DNA from 4 places in the Maricaulis sp. ABE4_448 genome. Region 1 is predicted to be linked to each of the others. Evidence: predicted binding sites of a transcription regulator. Region 1 holds the regulator's gene; each other region holds the start of a gene.
The links. Region 1 encodes LexA, which represses DNA repair genes until DNA is damaged. Its sites were predicted from a motif close to ATGTTCCNCTTGTGTTCC; they were not measured.
Positions count from the first base shown of each region.

Region 2: the regulator LexA is predicted to act here: its motif matches at 2,415-2,432, upstream of uvrA (excinuclease ABC subunit UvrA).
Region 3: the regulator LexA is predicted to act here: its motif matches at 2,546-2,563, upstream of ACXAJV_RS00400 (VOC family protein).
Region 4: the regulator LexA is predicted to act here: its motif matches at 2,566-2,583, upstream of ACXAJV_RS01120 (YifB family Mg chelatase-like AAA ATPase).

Region 1 is NZ_JBSWXX010000003.1:423,095-427,266, forward strand. It holds gene ACXAJV_RS11050 (ComEC/Rec2 family competence protein) at 1-1,095, shown strand, start outside; gene lexA (transcriptional repressor LexA) at 1,169-1,864, opposite strand; gene trpC (indole-3-glycerol phosphate synthase TrpC) at 1,958-2,770, opposite strand; gene trpD (anthranilate phosphoribosyltransferase) at 2,773-3,792, opposite strand; gene ACXAJV_RS11070 (anthranilate synthase component II) at 4,063-4,172, opposite strand, start outside.
Region 2 is NZ_JBSWXX010000002.1:456,962-461,133, forward strand. It holds gene uvrA (excinuclease ABC subunit UvrA) at 1-2,376, opposite strand, end outside; gene ACXAJV_RS08670 (DUF2812 domain-containing protein) at 2,542-3,075, opposite strand; gene ACXAJV_RS08675 (PadR family transcriptional regulator) at 3,075-3,404, opposite strand.
Region 3 is NZ_JBSWXX010000001.1:76,987-81,158, reverse strand. It holds gene ACXAJV_RS00415 (HpcH/HpaI aldolase/citrate lyase family protein) at 1-352, opposite strand, end outside; gene ACXAJV_RS00410 (PfkB family carbohydrate kinase) at 408-1,265, shown strand; gene ACXAJV_RS00405 (serine hydrolase domain-containing protein) at 1,331-2,470, shown strand; gene ACXAJV_RS00400 (VOC family protein) at 2,706-3,035, shown strand; gene ACXAJV_RS00395 (hypothetical protein) at 3,271-3,513, opposite strand; gene ACXAJV_RS00390 (alpha/beta fold hydrolase) at 3,773-4,172, opposite strand, start outside.
Region 4 is NZ_JBSWXX010000001.1:210,680-214,851, forward strand. It holds gene rsmI (16S rRNA (cytidine(1402)-2'-O)-methyltransferase) at 1-444, shown strand, start outside; gene ACXAJV_RS01105 (YraN family protein) at 441-827, shown strand; gene ACXAJV_RS01110 (BON domain-containing protein) at 921-1,580, shown strand; gene gshB (glutathione synthase) at 1,580-2,527, shown strand; gene ACXAJV_RS01120 (YifB family Mg chelatase-like AAA ATPase) at 2,733-4,172, shown strand, end outside.

The sequences.
Region 1 (4,172 bases):
TCGGCGCTGGGCGCGCTTCTGGCCCGGCGCCGGGTGCTCTCCTTCCACACGCTGGCCATCGCCATGACGGCCGTTCTCCTCCTGACGCCGGAAGCCGTGGTCACGCCAGGGTTCCAGATGTCCTTTGCCGCCGTGGCTGCCTTGATCGCTGCGGCGCAGGTCTGGCAGGCGAAGCGGCCGCCGCCCGCGCCGCTCGATCCGGGCCGGGGCCTGCGGCAATTTTTCGGCGGGCTGGGCATGACCAGCCTGGTCGCCGGTGTCGCGACATCGGGCTTTGCCGCTTTTCACTTTCACCGCGTCGCGGCCTGGGGGCTGGTCGGCAATCTTATCGTCATGCCGGTCTTCACCCTGCTGGTGATGCCGGCCGGTGTGCTGGCGCTGTTCCTGATGCCGCTGGGCCTGGACGGTGTGCCGCTGGCTGTCATGGGATTCGGGCTCGACCTGGTTCTGACGCTGGCCCACATGGTGGCGGACTGGCCGGGTGCGGAGCGCGCGATACCGTCCGCGCCGGGATGGGTGCTGGCGCTCTATGGCTGCGGATTTGCCATTGCCTGTGCCGCGCGGGGGCTGTGGCGGGCGCCGGGGATCGGTGTGATGCTGGTCACGATCGCGATCTGGGCGAGCGGGCCTCGTCCGGATCTCTTCGTAACGCGTGACGGCGTCGTGCTGGCTCAGGGGGATGAGGCGGAGGGCTGGGCGGTCAGCGACCGCCGGCGCAGCCGTTTTCCGGTTCGGGTCTTCCTGGAGGCCGAGGGGGAGCACGAGCGGCCGGTCCGCCTGACGCTGGCTTGCGACGATACAGGATGCACCGGCCGCACAGCGGGAGGGACCGTGTTCGCGCTGCTCGAGGGATTGGAGAGCCTGGCAGAGGATTGCCGGTTGGCGGGGCTGATCGTGACGCGGGTGCGCATTCCGGACCACCGGATCCGCACCTGTGCCGCCCGTGTGATCGACGGTAGTGTGTTGGCAAGGCAGGGCGGGGCACTGATCCGGGAAGCGGCGAGCGGTGAGCTCGTCATCAACCATGTCCTGCCGCGCGATACGCGCTCGCCCTGGCACACACGCCGGACGACCCGTCCGGATCGCTTCAGATAGATCGGATCAATTCAGGCAAGGCAGAGGGGCGGCACCCGAACGGCAGATTGCCTCCGGTACAGGCGCTGGCCCGTCAGTGATACTTGCGGATCAGGCCGACCAGCAGGCCCTGTACCTTGACCCGGTCGGGGCCGAAGATCCGGGTCTCGTATTCCGGATTGGCCGCTTCCAGCGCGATCGAGCCGCCCTTCTTGCGCAGGCGCTTCAGCGTGGCTTCCTCGTCATCCACCAGCGCCACGACGATGTCTCCGGTATTGGCGGATTCGCAGCGGCGGATCAGCACGGTGTCGCCATCGAGAATGCCGGCTTCGATCATCGAATCGCCTTTGACCTCGAGCGCGAAATGCTCCCCGCCGCGGATCATGTCCGCCGGGATGGGCAGGCGGTCGGTCTCGTGCTGGATCGCGGAGATTGGCACGCCGGCGGCGATGCGTCCGAGCACCGGGATCTCCACCGTAGTTTCACGTTCGCTGTCTTCCGGCTTGTTGAAATTGGCGCGCACGACATTGGGGCCAAGATCGCCCGGCGGCACCGGCGCCTTGGCGCTGGCGGCGGATTCGGGGAGTTTGAGCACTTCCAGGGCGCGGGCCCGGTGCGGCAGGCGCCGGATGAAACCGCGCTCTTCCAACGCCGTGATCAGCCGGTGCACACCCGATTTCGAGGCCAGCTGCAGGGCAGCCTTCATCTCGTCGAAGGAGGGCGACACGCCCGTTTCCTTGATCCGCTTGTGGATAAAGAGCAGGAGTTCGTTCTGTTTCCGGGTCAGCACGACAGGCCCTCGTCTGGACGAATCCCGACACGATTCACGCCGGGAACAAATCAGGAATTCTGCCGTTTGTTCTATAAGTGTTCCTCAGGCGCGTCAAGCGCCGCCCGGCGGCGTCATGAGCGCACGCGTCGCGGCCGTGACATCCTCCTGACGCATCAGGCTCTCGCCGACCAGGAGCGCCCGGGCGCCGGCCCGCTGCAGACGGCGGGCGTCCCCGGCCGTGAAAATCCCGCTTTCGCCAACCAGGAAACGGCCGGAGCCGACATGTGGGGCGAGGCGTTCGAAGGTTTCCAGCGAGGTCTCGAATGTGCGCAGATTGCGGTTATTGATGCCGACCAGCGGCGCGTTTAGATCGAGGGCGCGCTCCATCTCAGCATCGTCATGGACCTCGACGAGGACATCCATGCCCCAGCGTTCGGCCTCGTCGGAGAGGCGCCGGGCCGTGTCATCGTCGACGGCGGCGAGAATCACCAAAATCGCGTCCGCGCCCAGCATGCGCGCTTCGGCGACCTGGTAGGTGTCGTACAAGAAATCCTTGCGCAGGGCGGGCAGGGCGGCGGCATCACGGGCGGCGCCGAGAAAGACGTCGGCGCCCTGGAAGCTGGGCCCGTCGGTGAGGACGGACAGGCAGGCTGCACCGCCCGCTTCATAGGCGCGAGCGAGGGCGGGCGGATCGAAGTCGGCACGAATCAGCCCCTTGGAGGGGCTGGCCTTCTTGATCTCGGCGATGAGACCCAGCCCGTCAGTGCGGGCGGCGGCTTTAAGCGCGTCAAGAAAACCGCGCACGGGCGCGGCGTCACGGGCTTTCGCCTCGATCTCGGCAAGCGGACGCTCGGCCTTGCAGGCCTCGATATGGGCGCGTTTGTAAGTGCCGATGCGGGCAAGGGTGTCGGGTGTGTCGGTCATGATCAGGCGTCGCCCCGGGAAATGGCAATCATGCGGTCAAGCGTGGTGCGGGCGCGTCCGTCATCAAGGGCTGCGGCTGCCAGGCCGGCGCCCTCGGCAATCGTCGCCGCCTTGCCCGCCACCAGAAGGGCGGCGCCGGCATTAAGCACGACGATGTCACGGAACGGCCCGGTCTCGCCGTCGAGCAGGCGGTTGATGGCGGCTGCATTATAGGACGGATCGCCGCCGCGCAGGTCTTCTTCGGACGCGAGCGCAATGCCGGCCTCGCCGGGATGGAAGTCGAAGGTGTCGATCCGGCCCTGGCGCAGTTCGGCGATATGGGTCGATGCTGTCGTGGTGATCTCGTCCATCCCGTCCGCGCCGCAAATGACCAGTGCGTGTTCGCAGCCCAGATCGCGCAGTGCCTCGGCCATGGGGACCAGCCAGCGGCGGTGATAGACGCCCAGCAATTGCCGCTTCACACCGGCCGGGTTGGAAAGCGGTCCGAGTAGGTTGAACACCGTGCGTACACCCAGCGCCTGACGGGCAGGACCGACATGGCGGACGGCGGAATGGTGCGCCGGGGCGAAGAGAAAGCCGGCGCCGGCCTCGTTCAGCGAGCGCTCGACGCGTTCCGCGCCGCAATCCAGATCGATCCCGAGGGCGGCCAGCACGTCGGAGGAGCCGGATTTGGAGGAGGCGGCGCGATTGCCATGCTTGGCGACAATGGCGCCGGCACCGGCGGCCACGATCGCGGCGGCGGTGGAGATGTTATAGGCGCCCTTGCCATCGCCGCCCGTGCCGCAGGTATCGATGGCGCCCTCCGGCGCGGTGATCCGCGCCATGCGAGCGCGCATCACGCGTGCCCCGGCGGTGATATCGGCGGGGCTCTCGCCCTGGGAGGCCAGCCCCATCAGGAAGCCGGCAATGGCCGGATCGGAGGCTTCGCCATCCATCAGCTCGGCAAAGGCGCCGGCGATGGCGTCATGGGACGGGCGTTCGGCCCGGCTGAAAGCCTGAAGGCAGGTCGGCAGAAAACGCATGTTGAACAGGGTCCGGTTCGGAAGGTCTCGGGGCAGGGCGGGCAGTCGGTCAGGCCGATGTGCGCCAGCATCCCGTTGCGGCCGCCACGTATCGAACGCGCGCTCCGCACATCCACGCGCCGTTTACCGCGCGGGTGGCGGTGCAGACTGAAGCGGAGGATGTGGAACAGATCGGCATACGTGTTTGAAGACCGGTGATGAACTTCGCGAACCCGTTGCGAATAGCGTGCACAGGCGGGCGAGGCAATCGCCAGCCGCGCCGGAGCACACCTAGGCTGCAGCCGCGTGCGGCTTGCGCGTCATGGCCAGGAAGTTGGCCAGGAGATCATGACCGTGTTCCGAAGCGATGGATTCCGGGTGGAACTGCACGCCATGCACGG
Region 2 (4,172 bases), on a different contig from region 1:
GGCGATCGACTTGCCCTTGAACTGCACTTCCAGCGTTTCGCGGTTGAAGCGTTTGCCGTGGCACACATCGCAGGGGACGAAGACGTCGGGCAGGAAGTGCATCTCGATCTTCACCACGCCATCGCCCTGGCAGGCCTCGCAGCGCCCGCCCTTCACATTGAAGGAGAAGCGGCCGGGCTTGTAGCCGCGGGTCTTGGCTTCGGGCAATTGCGCGAACCATTCCCGGATCGGCGTGAAGGCGCCGGTATAGGTTGCCGGATTGGAGCGCGGTGTGCGGCCGATCGGCGACTGGTCGATATCGATGACCTTGTCGAGCCGGTCGAGCCCCTCGACGCGGTCGTGCGGGGCGGGAACCTGCTGGGCTTTCTGGAGCTTGCGGGCCGCCGCCTTGTAGAAGGTCTCGATGGTGAGGGTGGACTTGCCGCCGCCGGACACGCCGGTGACACAGGTCATCACGCCGAGCGGGAATTCCGCATCCACGCCCTTGAGATTATTGCCCGTCGCGCCGACGACTTTCACCGTGCGCTTCCTGTCGATCTTGCGGCGCTTCTCCGGCACTTCGATACGGCGCGTGCCGGCAAGATACTGGCCGGTCAGGCTTTTCGGATTGGCCATGACTTCCTTGGGCGTGCCCTCGGCGACGATTTCACCGCCATGCACACCGGCTGCGGGACCCAGATCGACGACATAATCGGCGGTCAGGATGGCTTCCTCGTCATGCTCGACGATGATGACCGTATTGCCCAGATCGCGCAGCCCCTGCAGGCTTTCCAAGAGGCGGGTATTGTCGCGCTGGTGCAGGCCGATGGAGGGCTCGTCGAGCACGTAGAGCACGCCGGTCAGGCCCGAGCCGATCTGGCTGGCCAGGCGGATGCGCTGGCTTTCCCCGCCCGACAGCGTGCCCGAGGCACGGTCGAGGGTGAGATAGTCCAGACCCACATCGACCAGGAATTTCAGGCGTTCGCGGATCTCCTTGAGGATGCGCTCGGCGATCTGCTTGTCCTTCGGCGACAGTGTCTCATAGACCGCGGTGAACCATTCTTCAGCCTTGCGGATGGAGAGTTTCGAGGCGTCGGAAATGTCCTGGCCGTCGATCTTCACGCTCAGCGCTTCCGGCTTCAGGCGCCGGCCGCCACAGGTCTCGCAGGGCTGGGAGGACTGGAAGCGGGCGAGATCCTCGCGCACCCAGCTACTGTCCGTCTCGCGCCAGCGCCGCTGCAGGTTGGGGATCACGCCCTCGAAGGGCTTTTTCGTCTCGAATTTCCGAAGCCCGTCCTCATAGACGAAGGTGACGTCTTCCTTCGTGCCCCACAGCACGACCTTGCGGAAATCCTCCGGCAAGTCGCGCCAGGGCGTGAACATGTCGCCGCCGAAATGGCCGGCCAGCGCCTGCAGCGTCTGCTGGTAGAGTTTCGAGGTCGCCCGGCTCCAGGGCGCTATGGCACCGTCGGACAAGGGCTTGTCGCCGTCGGGTACGACGAGATTCTCGTCGAACTTCAGCGACTGGCCGAGCCCGTCGCAGGTCGGGCAGGCGCCGACCGGATTGTTGAAAGAGAAGAGGCGCGGCTCGATCTCCTCGATGGTGAAACCGGAGACCGGGCAGGCGAACTTCTCCGAGAAGATCATGCGCTCGGCCTTGCCCTTCTCGTCGGTTCGGTCGGCCGACTCGGCCACGGCAATACCGTCGGCCAAGCGTAGCGCGGTTTCCAGACTGTCGGCGAGGCGGCTTTCAAGGCCCTCCTTGATCACCACCCGGTCCACCACAACGTCGATATCGTGCTTGAACTTCTTGTCGAGCGCGGGGACCTCCTCGAGCGTGTAGAACTCGCCATCCACCTTCACGCGCTGGAAGCCGGCCTTCAGCCATTCGGCGAATTCCTTGCGGTATTCACCCTTGCGGCCGCGCACGACGGGCGCCAGCAGATAGAGGCGGCTGCCATCGTCGAGCGCCATCAACCGGTCGACCATCTGGCTCACCGTCTGGCTCTCGATGGGCAGGCCGGTGGCGGGCGAATAGGGCACGCCGACGCGCGCCCACAACAGGCGCATATAGTCGTAGATCTCGGTCACCGTGCCGACGGTGGAGCGCGGGTTCTTCGAGGTCGTCTTCTGCTCGATGGAGATGGCCGGAGACAGACCCTCGATCGAGTCCATGTCCGGCTTGGCCATCAGCTCCAGGAATTGGCGCGCATAGGCCGACAGACTTTCCACATAGCGTCGCTGGCCCTCGGCATAGATCGTGTCGAAGGCGAGCGAGGACTTGCCCGAGCCCGACAGGCCCGTGAACACGATCAGGCTGTCACGCGGCAGCTCGACGGAAACATTCTTCAGATTGTGCTCGCGTGCGCCCTGCACGCGGATTTTGTCGAGCGCCATGACCGAGCTGAATCCCGTTTGAACCGAAGTAAAGGCGCGGAACACTATGAGAACGAAATCGTCTGTGTCCTGCGGCGTATACTGTTTTCACATAAGGCCATGCCGCCCAAGCGTCCAGTCAGTGACACGCGCTTCCTGACACCGTTGTGGCGGGAGGCGGCGGTCTCAAACAGAGGCTTTGCGTCGAAGACGTTCGATTTTGCGCTGTACCAGCACGTATTCCGTTGCCGCGAGGCCGGCCAGGGTCGCTGCCACCACACCAAAAAGGAAGCTGAAACCCTGCATCCAGTACAGCAGCGCCAGTGTCAGCAAGGTCACGACGGCACTGATGATAGCGCTGGACTGCGCGACGCGCTGGTATTTGACGATCTGCGATGGTGCGTCGGTGAAGAAATCGACCGTCGCCTCGCTGCCGGGCCGGGTGCGTACATACACCCAGGAATGACAGGTACACACCAGCTCCCACCCCGCGTCAGCACAGAACACCGCATAGTCCGGGGTGGTTTCGGACATGAAGTCGTGATGATAGCGGACCTCGCAGGGTTCGCCCTTGGCAAACTTGAACAGAAAATACGCTTTCACAGCGACAAGGTGCCAGCCATCGCGGGCCATGCGCTCAAGCCAGCGGGCTTCGGCGCTGTCTTGCCACATGAAAAACACCCCGATGCGCCAGATTGTCCGTTCCTGTTCGTGGGTCATCAGTCCGCCTTTCCGATCAGCGCCAGCGCCTGCTGTCCGTGTTCGACCATCTCTTCCAGCCGGCTGATTTGCTCGCCAAGCGCCGCAGCGCCGGTCTTCGTGAGCCGGAAAGTCTTGCGCCGGTTGCCGGATTCAGAGCTGGCTCTGGCGATCCATCCGCGTTCGGTGAGCGTCGTCAGGGCGCCATAGAGCGTGCCCGGTCCAATGCTGACGCGTCCGGCACTGATCTTTTCTGCCTGCTGTGCGACGGCGTAGCCGTGCCTGGGTTCGGCGAGTGCGATCAGAATGTAGAACATCGCTTCACTCACCGGCGGTAGGGAATCGGACATCGGGCCTCCAACATCGTTACTATATCGCCTCCCGATATAACGTCAATCGATATATCGGGAGGCGATATAGAGGGGTGCGTCTCGCTAGCAGCCGGATTCTTGCCGGCGGCAAGATGGCAACATGGTGTGAAGGGGCGAGCTGAGCGGCTTGTGATCTGTCTTGGCGGCGCGGGCAATGTCGTGGCCGTTGCCGAGGCCGAGGAGGTCTTCCTTGCGCAGGTCTTTGGGTTCTGCGGCGACTGATCCGGACGAGATGAGCGTGATGCAGGCGGGGAAGACTGTCTTTCCGGCATGTAGTTCGGGGCGGAACCACCGTCAGAATGGAGGCGATGTCCGCATCTTGTGTCGCGTTGCGGTCCGCCGGAAGCATGCTATATTTCTGGAGCGGGGATGAGCCTCTCGGCCCACCCCCTGTCCTTAGACTACGAATAGGACCCGGATCCGCAATTGCCAGGTGGTCCGGGTCTTTTTCATGTCAAAGGCGATGATAAGCGGAAAAAATCCCATACCATCGTCTCCAGTTTGAAAACAAAGCCCCTAAAAGCAGAAACAGAGGGGGCTACGGTCAGGGTGGCTCATCCTCCCTGATGCGCCGCTGGCCCGGCGCTGCTGCTTTCGCCTTCAAAACCGTTTGCGCTCATTCGTGGTGGCCAGCGTCACGATCGGCTGCGTCTGTGCTCCCGACCTCTCTGGACTCTCGCCAGCCCCTCCTTTCAAATCGGCGCGACTCGCGGGCCGCGTTGACCTGCGGAACATAATGTGAACAAA
Region 3 (4,172 bases), on a different contig from region 1:
CCCAGATCGGGATGGAGGTCCCATGCGTGTTTAACGCGCTGCGTGCGGCGTGCAGATCACCCACCTGGCTGACCTTGGGCAGAACGATGGTGTCGGCCCGGGCCGCTTCGCGCATGTCGGCGGCATTCCAGGCTGTATCGGCCGCGTTGACCCGCACCGCGCGGATTGCGCCGGAGGCCGACCAGCTGTCGAGTGCTTCCCCGACCCGGGCGCGGGCTTCGTCCTTTTCGTCCGGACCCACAGCGTCTTCCAGGTCCAGGATCAGGAGGTCGGCGCCGACATGGGCGGCCTTCTCGATGGCGCGGGGCTTGGAGGCGGGAACGAAGAGGGCGGAGCGGATCAGTCGGCGCATACAGGGTCCGGATGGGGCTTCAGCTCTTGGGAAAATCGGATATAGCATACTTACCATGCCGATGGCGCTGATCCTTTCCAGTCTCGTGGCGGCCTCCCGCGTGGGCGGCGGCGTGTCCGAGCGCGTGCTCAACGCGGCCGGCATCGACACCATGCTCGTGCCGACCGTGCTTTATGGCCGCCAGCCCGGATGGGGACCGCCCGGCGGCGGGCCGGTGGAACAGGACATGTTCCAGGGCGTGCTGTCCGGCATTTCCGACCAGGGCCTGCTCGACATCACCGATGTCGTTCTGACCGGCTACTTCGCCGATGTCGGCCAGATCTTCGATACGGCCGCGGTGATTGATGTCGTGCGCAAGGGATCGCGGGTCAATCGCGGTGTCCGAGCCTTTGCCCGGGAGCCGATCGTCGTCGTCGACCCGATCATGGGCGATGCGCCGGGCGGGCTCTATGTGCCGCCCGCCATCGCCGCCGGCATCAAGGACCAGCTGGTCAGCCGCGCCGACCTGGTGACGCCGAACGCTTTCGAGCTCGGCCATATCACCGGGCGCCAGCTGACCGATCTGGCTTCGATGGTGCGCGCGGCGCGCGCGCTCGACTGTCCGGCGATTGTCACCTCCCTGCCGCGGCATGGCGAGATCGGCGTGATGTATGTCGACGATGGCGAGGCGTGGCTGGTCACGCATGAACGCATCCCCGATGCGCCGAAAGGCACGGGCGACGTTCTGACGGCGGCGTTTGTCGGCGCCATCGTCAATGGAGCGGAACCGAAAGCCGCGCTCGAACACGCCGTGGCGGCCACGGTCTCCGTCGTGATGCGGGCGCATGAATGGAAGGCGCCGGAACTGCCGATTGTCGCCGCGGCGGATGTGCTGCGCCAGCCCCTGGTGCGCTATGAGGCCGAAGCGATCTAGGCACGGCGGCGACGCCTCAGTATCGCCCTTGCTCGGGTGCCCCGGAACGGGTTAGCCAGATCGTCATGACCACCGACACACTCCCCGCCGTCCACGGCCATGTTGCGCCGGGTTTCGAGCCCGTCCGCGACGCGTTTCTCGCCAACTGGTCCGATCAGGACGAGATCGGCGCCGGTTTCGCCCTGCGCATTGATGGCGAGACGGTCGTCGACATCCATGCCGGCTGGGCCGACCGCAAGAAATCGCGGGACTGGCAGGCCGACACGCTGGTGCCGGTCTATTCAACTGGAAAGGCGGTTGCCGCGCTGGTCATGGCCAAACTCGTCGATCGCGGTCTCCTGCAGTACGATTTGCCGGTGGCCGACTACTGGCCGGAATTCGCCGCGGGCGGGAAGTCGCGGGTCACGGTGGCCGAGGCGCTGTCGCACCAGGCCGGCCTGTCGGGCATCGCCGAGGAGATGGATGCGGGCGACTGGTTCGATGCTGCCAAGATCGAGGATCGCCTGGCCCGCCAGGCGCCGCTGTGGGAGCTGGGCACCGGCTCGGGCTATCACCCGGTCACCTTCGGCTTCATCGCCGATGCCTTGGCGCGCCGTACCGACGGCCGGTCGATCGGCGCCATCCTGCGCGAGGATATCTGCGGGCCGGCCGGGATCGACTTCCATGTCGGCCTGCCCGAAAGCGAGCACGCCCGCACGGCCGAGCACGCCATGCCCCGCCAGGTGCCCGATCTGGGCGAGCGGACGCGGCCGCGCGAACTGGCCTTCCTGAAGGCCTGGTCCTCGCCTGGCCGCCGCGGCGCCACGGAATGGCGCAAGGCGGAGTTTCCCGCCGCCAACGCCCATGCGACCGCGTCTGCCCTGGCACGCCTGATGGGCGTCTATGCGCTCGACGGCAAGCTGGACAACAAGCGCTTCCTGTCGGCGGCGACACTGGAGGCGCTGGTGAAGGAGCGCGTTGCCGGGCCCGACAAGGTGCTGCCTTTCGATCTGTCCTGGGCGGCCGGCGTGATGCGCAATACCCGCACGCAATTCTACGGCCCGACGCCGGAGGCCGTGGGCCATTCCGGCTGGGGCGGGTCCTGTGCCTTCGCCGATCCGGTCCGGCGCCTGACCGGCGCCTATGTGATGAACCGCCAGCAGCACTATCTCGCCGGTGACCCCCGCCCCACGCGCATCATCGAGGCGGTCTACGGGTGTTTGTGAACCATCCTTCCCCTTGATGGGGAAGGTGGGCCAGCGCGTAGCGCTGGGCCGGAAGGGGTGAACCCCGGTGGTCCGTTGTTCTGCGTGCGTTTGCCGATACCTCGCCGCCACCCCATCCACCACGCCTTCGGCGCGGTCCCCCTTCCCCATCAAGGGGAAGGATAAATTACCGTTTCTCCGAGACTTCCTGGAACTCTGCCGCTAGCCTGTGACCCGGAGACGGCAGGAGACGCGCATGTATCTGGGACATTTCTCGGTTTCGCTGGCGGTGAAGGATATCCGCAAATCGCTGGCCTTCTACGAGGCGCTGGGGTTTGAAAAGCTTGACGGCGATGTCGAGCAGAACTGGCTGATCCTGAAGAGCGGCGAGGCCAAGATCGGCCTGTTCCAAGGCATGTTCGAAGAGGATCTGCTCACCTTCAACCCGTCCGATGCCCGCGCGCTGGAAAAGGCGCTGAAGGACAAGGGTGTCGAGCCGGAAACCGGCACGTCCGGCGATGAGGGCCCGGCGCATTTCGTGCTGAAAGACCCGGACGGCCGCACCATTCTCGTCGATCAGTTCTGACGCGCCAACAATTGGCTATATGGGTAAGAATATATCGACCTTCTTGGCGTCATCCCCGTTTTTGATGATGAAGGATGAGCCGTCGGCATGCGCACTGAGCAAGTACTCGTAGAGCCGCAAGGCGTCCCGCATTACCTCGGAATACGAAGAAGAGTCAGAAATTTCCTTCAGCCGCTTGAGGCGGTCGTAGGAACGATCTGACAAATCCATCTGGACGCGAGTACCCAACTTGCACCTATTCCAGCTGACGCTTTCCTGTCGAGAAGTATTGGCCCATCAGGAAGGTCATTACCGGTCCAGAAATATTCCAAACCCGGAACACGGCAGACCAATCTGATGCCAACAGCCCGTAAGCACCCGACCCAAGCAAAGCGAGGGCAGCAGTAATGAACGATCCCCGAACAAGCCATGCTCGAGTGGTGTAAAACTCTGTAACTTCGATATTCGCATCGAAGTCTTTTCCAATAGCAACTTTCACAAGTCGCCTCCGTATTTTGGAGGCTAAACCCATGCAAATTTATTGCAAAGAGCAGCCTCGAAGTCGGTTGTTTTTCATTCGGCTCTCACTTCTTTTCTATCTGTCTATCTACTAACTAGCTTTCTGGTCGGCGATACCGCACCCGTCGGCGGAGAATCACCAACTTCAATCTTACACAAAGGGGAGGTCTTACGCATCAAATTTTGATGACAGGCCGCCGCGATGGCCTGCGGGCATAGAAATTGGAGCCTTAAGCCAATTAGCCCTCAGCCGGAAAACGCCGTTGCAGCCAGTCCAGCATGTGGGCGTTCAGCAGTTCCGGAGCTTCCCACATCGTCCAGTGGCCGCAGCCTTCGATGATCTGGAATTCCACGTCCTTGCACAGGGCGGGCATCCAGCTGGCCAGCTTCGGCGGCAACATGAAATCCTTTTCGGCCGAGACCATCAGGCAGGGCATGCCAAGCCGGTGGTCGACGCCGCCCATGCGCTGCCAGTTGGCGTCGAAATTCCGGTAGAGATTGATGCCCGGTGTGAAGCCCGTGGCGCGATAGGCATCGGCATAGACGGCGCGGTCTTCCGGACTGACGACGATACGGGCTTCAGGTCTGCTCTTGAACGCCTCGAACTGTTTGGGGATGTGGGTGATGGCGGGAAAGTGT
Region 4 (4,172 bases), on a different contig from region 1:
TTCACCTTTGCCGGCTTCCCTCCGCCCAAGACCGGTGCCCGCGAGACCTGGCTGGCGCAAATGGGCCGGTCGCCGGGCAGTCTGGTTGTCTATGAGGGGGCGTCGCGCCTGCCAGCCTGTCTGGCGAGCATGGCAAAGGTGCTGGGCGACCGGCCGGCCGCCGTCTGCCGCGAACTGACCAAGCTGCACGAGGAAGCGCGCCGCGGCACGCTCGCCGGGCTGGCGGAATATTATGCCGAGGCCGGCCCGCCGCGCGGCGAGGTCGTGATCGTGATCGGACCGCCCAGCGAGAGCGGCTGGGACGAAGCGCGCATCGATGCAGCACTCAAGCGCGTGCTCGCCGAGATGCGGGTCAAGGATGCCGCGGCAGAGATCGCCGCCCAGTCCGGCTGGGCCAAACGCGATGTCTATGCCCGCGCCCTGGCGCTGCGGGAGAAGGGGTGAGCCGGGCCCGGCAGGCGGCAGAAGCGCGCGGCCGCTGGGCGGAATGGCTGGCCATGGCCTGGCTGGCGGCCAAGGGCTATCGCCTGCTCGACCGCCGCGCCCGCACACCGGCCGGCGAGGTGGATCTCGTTGCCTGCCGCGGTGAATACATCGCCTTCATCGAGGTCAAGCTGCGCGCGTCGGTCGCCGAAGCGCGGGACTCCGTCGGTCCGCGCCAGCGCCAGCGCATCGAACGGGCGGCCAGTCTCTGGCTTGCCCGGCACGATGCCCGCTTCCGCGCGCTGTTTGTACGCTATGATCTGTTTCTGGTCGCGCCGGGGCGGCTTCCGGTGCATCATCGCGCGGCCTGGGTCCCCGGCGATGGCGCGGTCAGCCTGATCTGACGCGGCGCGTGCAGCCGGGCCGGGAACCGGGGCGTGGTCTTGCGCGCCCCATCGCGTAGAGTGAACCGCACGATTCGACTGGAGAGTGTCCCCATGTTCCGCATTCTGGCCCTGCCTGTCTTCGCCCTGTTGACCGCCTGTTCAACGGTGCAGGACGAGCGCTCCATCGGCCGCCAGCTCGACGACACCAATGCGTCCGTCTCGATCAAGGCGGCGATGCTGCGCACCGAAGGTTATGTGCTTGACGGGGTCGATGTGGAGGTCACCGAGGGGATCGCGCTTCTGACCGGCGCCGTGCCGCGGGAATCCGACCGGCGCATGGCGGAATGCCTCGCCTGGTCGTCGGTCGCCGTGCGCAATGTCGCCAACGAGCTGGAGATCGGTCCGGGAGACGGCTTCCGCAACCGGGTGCGCGACGGCCAGATCACCGCGCGGGTGAATGCGCGCCTGGCAGCCGATCGGGAGATCCGTTCGATAAACTTCAATGTCGAGACCCGGGCCAGCCGTGTCTACCTGCTTGGCGTTGCCCGCAACCGGGCCGAGCTCGAGCGTGCTGCCGGACACGCCGCGCTGGTTGAGGGTGTGGAAGAAGTGATCACATATGTGCGCATTGACGGCGTGCCCACAGATCTGCCGGCCCGCGGCGAACTGCGGGCAGAAGTGTGTGAAGGGGAAGCGCGTCCGGCTCTTGATCCGGCGGTGGAAACCCCTAACTCCGGACCGCAATTGCTGGGTGCCCCGGAGACACGTTGATGACCATGCGCGTTGCGGTCCAGATGGACCCGATCGAGACGGTGAATGTGGATGCAGATACCACGTTCGCCCTTATGGAAGAGGCCCAGGCCCGCGGCGCCGAGCTCTTCGTCTACCATCCCGACCAGCTGGTCTGGCTGCAGGGCCGTGTGCTGGCGCGGGCGCGTCCGGTGACTGTGCGGCACGAGCAGGGCAATCATGCCGATCTCGGCGAGCCGGTCATGCTGGACCTGGCCGAGGATGTCGATGTCGTCCTGATGCGCCAGGACCCGCCCTTCGACATGGCCTACCAGACCGCCGCGCACATCCTGGAATTTCTCAAGGGCCGGACCCTGGTGCTCAACGACCCGGCCTGGGTGCGCTCCAGTCCGGAAAAGATTCTGCCGCTGATGTTCCCGGACCTGATCCCGCCGACGCTGATCTCGCGCGATATCGGCGCGCTGCGCGCCTTTCGTGACACGCATTCCGACATCATCATCAAGCCGCTCTACGGCAATGGCGGCGCGGGTGTCTTCCGGCTGCGCCCCGGTGACGGCAACTTCTCCTCGCTGCTGGAAATGTTCTTTGCACAATCGCGTGAACCCGTCGTCGCCCAAGCCTTCCTGCCGGCGGTCGAGAAGGGCGATAAGCGCGTTCTGCTGATCGATGGCGAGCCGGTTGGTGCGATCAACCGCGTACCGCAAAAAGGCGAGACCCGATCGAACATGCATGTCGGCGGTGTCGCCGAGGCGTCCGATCTTGATGACGCCGACCGCGCCATCTGCGCTGCGATCGGACCGATCCTGCGCGAGCGGGGTCTGGTCCTGGTCGGGATCGATGTGATCGGCGGCCGGATGACGGAAATCAACGTCACTTCGCCGACCGGTGTGCAGGAGCTCAAACGCTTCTCCGGGATCGATACCTGCGCCGTTTTCTGGGATTGTGTCGCGAAAAAGCTGGCGGCGTAAAATACACGCTTGACGTGTCAGGTGTATTCGTTCACTCTGTGTTCCTGTTTTGATCCGGGTGTGGACAGGGTCTGTGGAAAACCCTGTCATAATAGGCCTTTAGGGTGGTCGACGGGTGGTTGTGGCAGAATGGCACGATGAGTGGGATTCTGCGACACATGCGGCTGCTCGCCGATTCTGTTTCCCGGTTCGTCAGGGAGAAAGCATGGCGGCGCGAACGACATCGGTGGCGTTCGACGGGGCCGAAGCGGGCCTGGTTGACGTACAAGTTCAGGTGGCAGGTGGCCAGCAGCCGATCTTCTCGGTCGTCGGTTTGGGCGACAAGGCGGTCACTGAAAGCCGGGAGCGGGTGCGAGCGGCGTTTGCGGCGCTGGGGCTTTCGCTGCCGTCCAAGCGGCTGATCGTCAATCTCGCGCCGGCCGACCGTCCCAAGGAGGGCGCGCATTTTGACCTGCCGATCGCTGTCAGCGTGCTCGCGGAAATGGGCATTCTGCCCAAGGACGCGGTCGAGGGGCATCTCGTGTTCGGTGAGCTGGGCGCGGATGCGCGCATCCGCTCGTCGCCCGGCGCGCTGCCGGCGGCGGTTGCCGCCAACGCGGCCGGCCTGTCGTTGATCTGTCCGGAAGCGAGCGGTGCCGAAGCGGCCTGGGCCGGCGGCGATCTGGCCATTCTTGCACCGGCGACGCTGATCCAGCTGATCAACCACTTCAAGGGCACCCAGGTGCTCGCCCGCCCGGTACCGGGTGAACTGCTCGATGCCGGCACGGGACCCGACCTCGCACAGGTGCGCGGCCAGGAAGCCGCCAAGCGTGCGCTCGAGATCGCTGCTGCCGGGCATCACAATCTCCTCATGGTCGGTCCGCCCGGCTCGGGCAAGTCGATGATGGCCGAGCGCCTGCCGGGCCTCTTGCCCGCCCTGGCACCGGAAGAACTGCTCGATGTTTCGATGATCCACTCGGTCGCCGGCCTGCTCGAGCGCGGCCGGCTGACGCGGACCCGTCCCTTCCGCTCGCCGCACCATTCGGCCTCGATGGCAGCGATGGTGGGCGGGGGCATGCGCGCCCGGCCCGGCGAGGCCTCACTGGCGCATCGCGGGGTTCTGTTCCTGGACGAAATGCCGGAATTCCATCCCCAGGTGCTCGACAGTTTGCGCCAGCCCCTGGAAACCGGCTCGATCACTGTCGCCCGGGCAAATGCCCACATCGTCTACCCGGCACGCTTTCAACTGGTTGCTGCCATGAATCCCTGTCGCTGTGGCGGCGGCGGGGATGGCGGAACCGGCTGCCGCCGCGGTCCGCGCTGCGCCCGCGACTACCAGGCGCGCATCTCCGGTCCGATGCTCGATCGGATCGACCTGCAAATCCACGTTCCGGCCGTCACGCCGGCCGATCTGGCGTTACCGCCACCGGCCGAAGGTTCAACCGAGGCTGCCCGGCGTGTTGCCCGCGCCCGCGACATCCAGACCGCGCGCGGTTTTCTCAACGCGCATCTGCCAACCGACATACTCGACCATGTCGCCACACCGGACCGGCCGGGCGAGGCCCTGCTCAACGAAGCCGCGACGGCGCACAATCTCACCGCCCGCTCCTATCACCGCGTCTTGCGCGTTGCCCGGACCATTGCTGACCTGGAAGGTCAGGAGGGT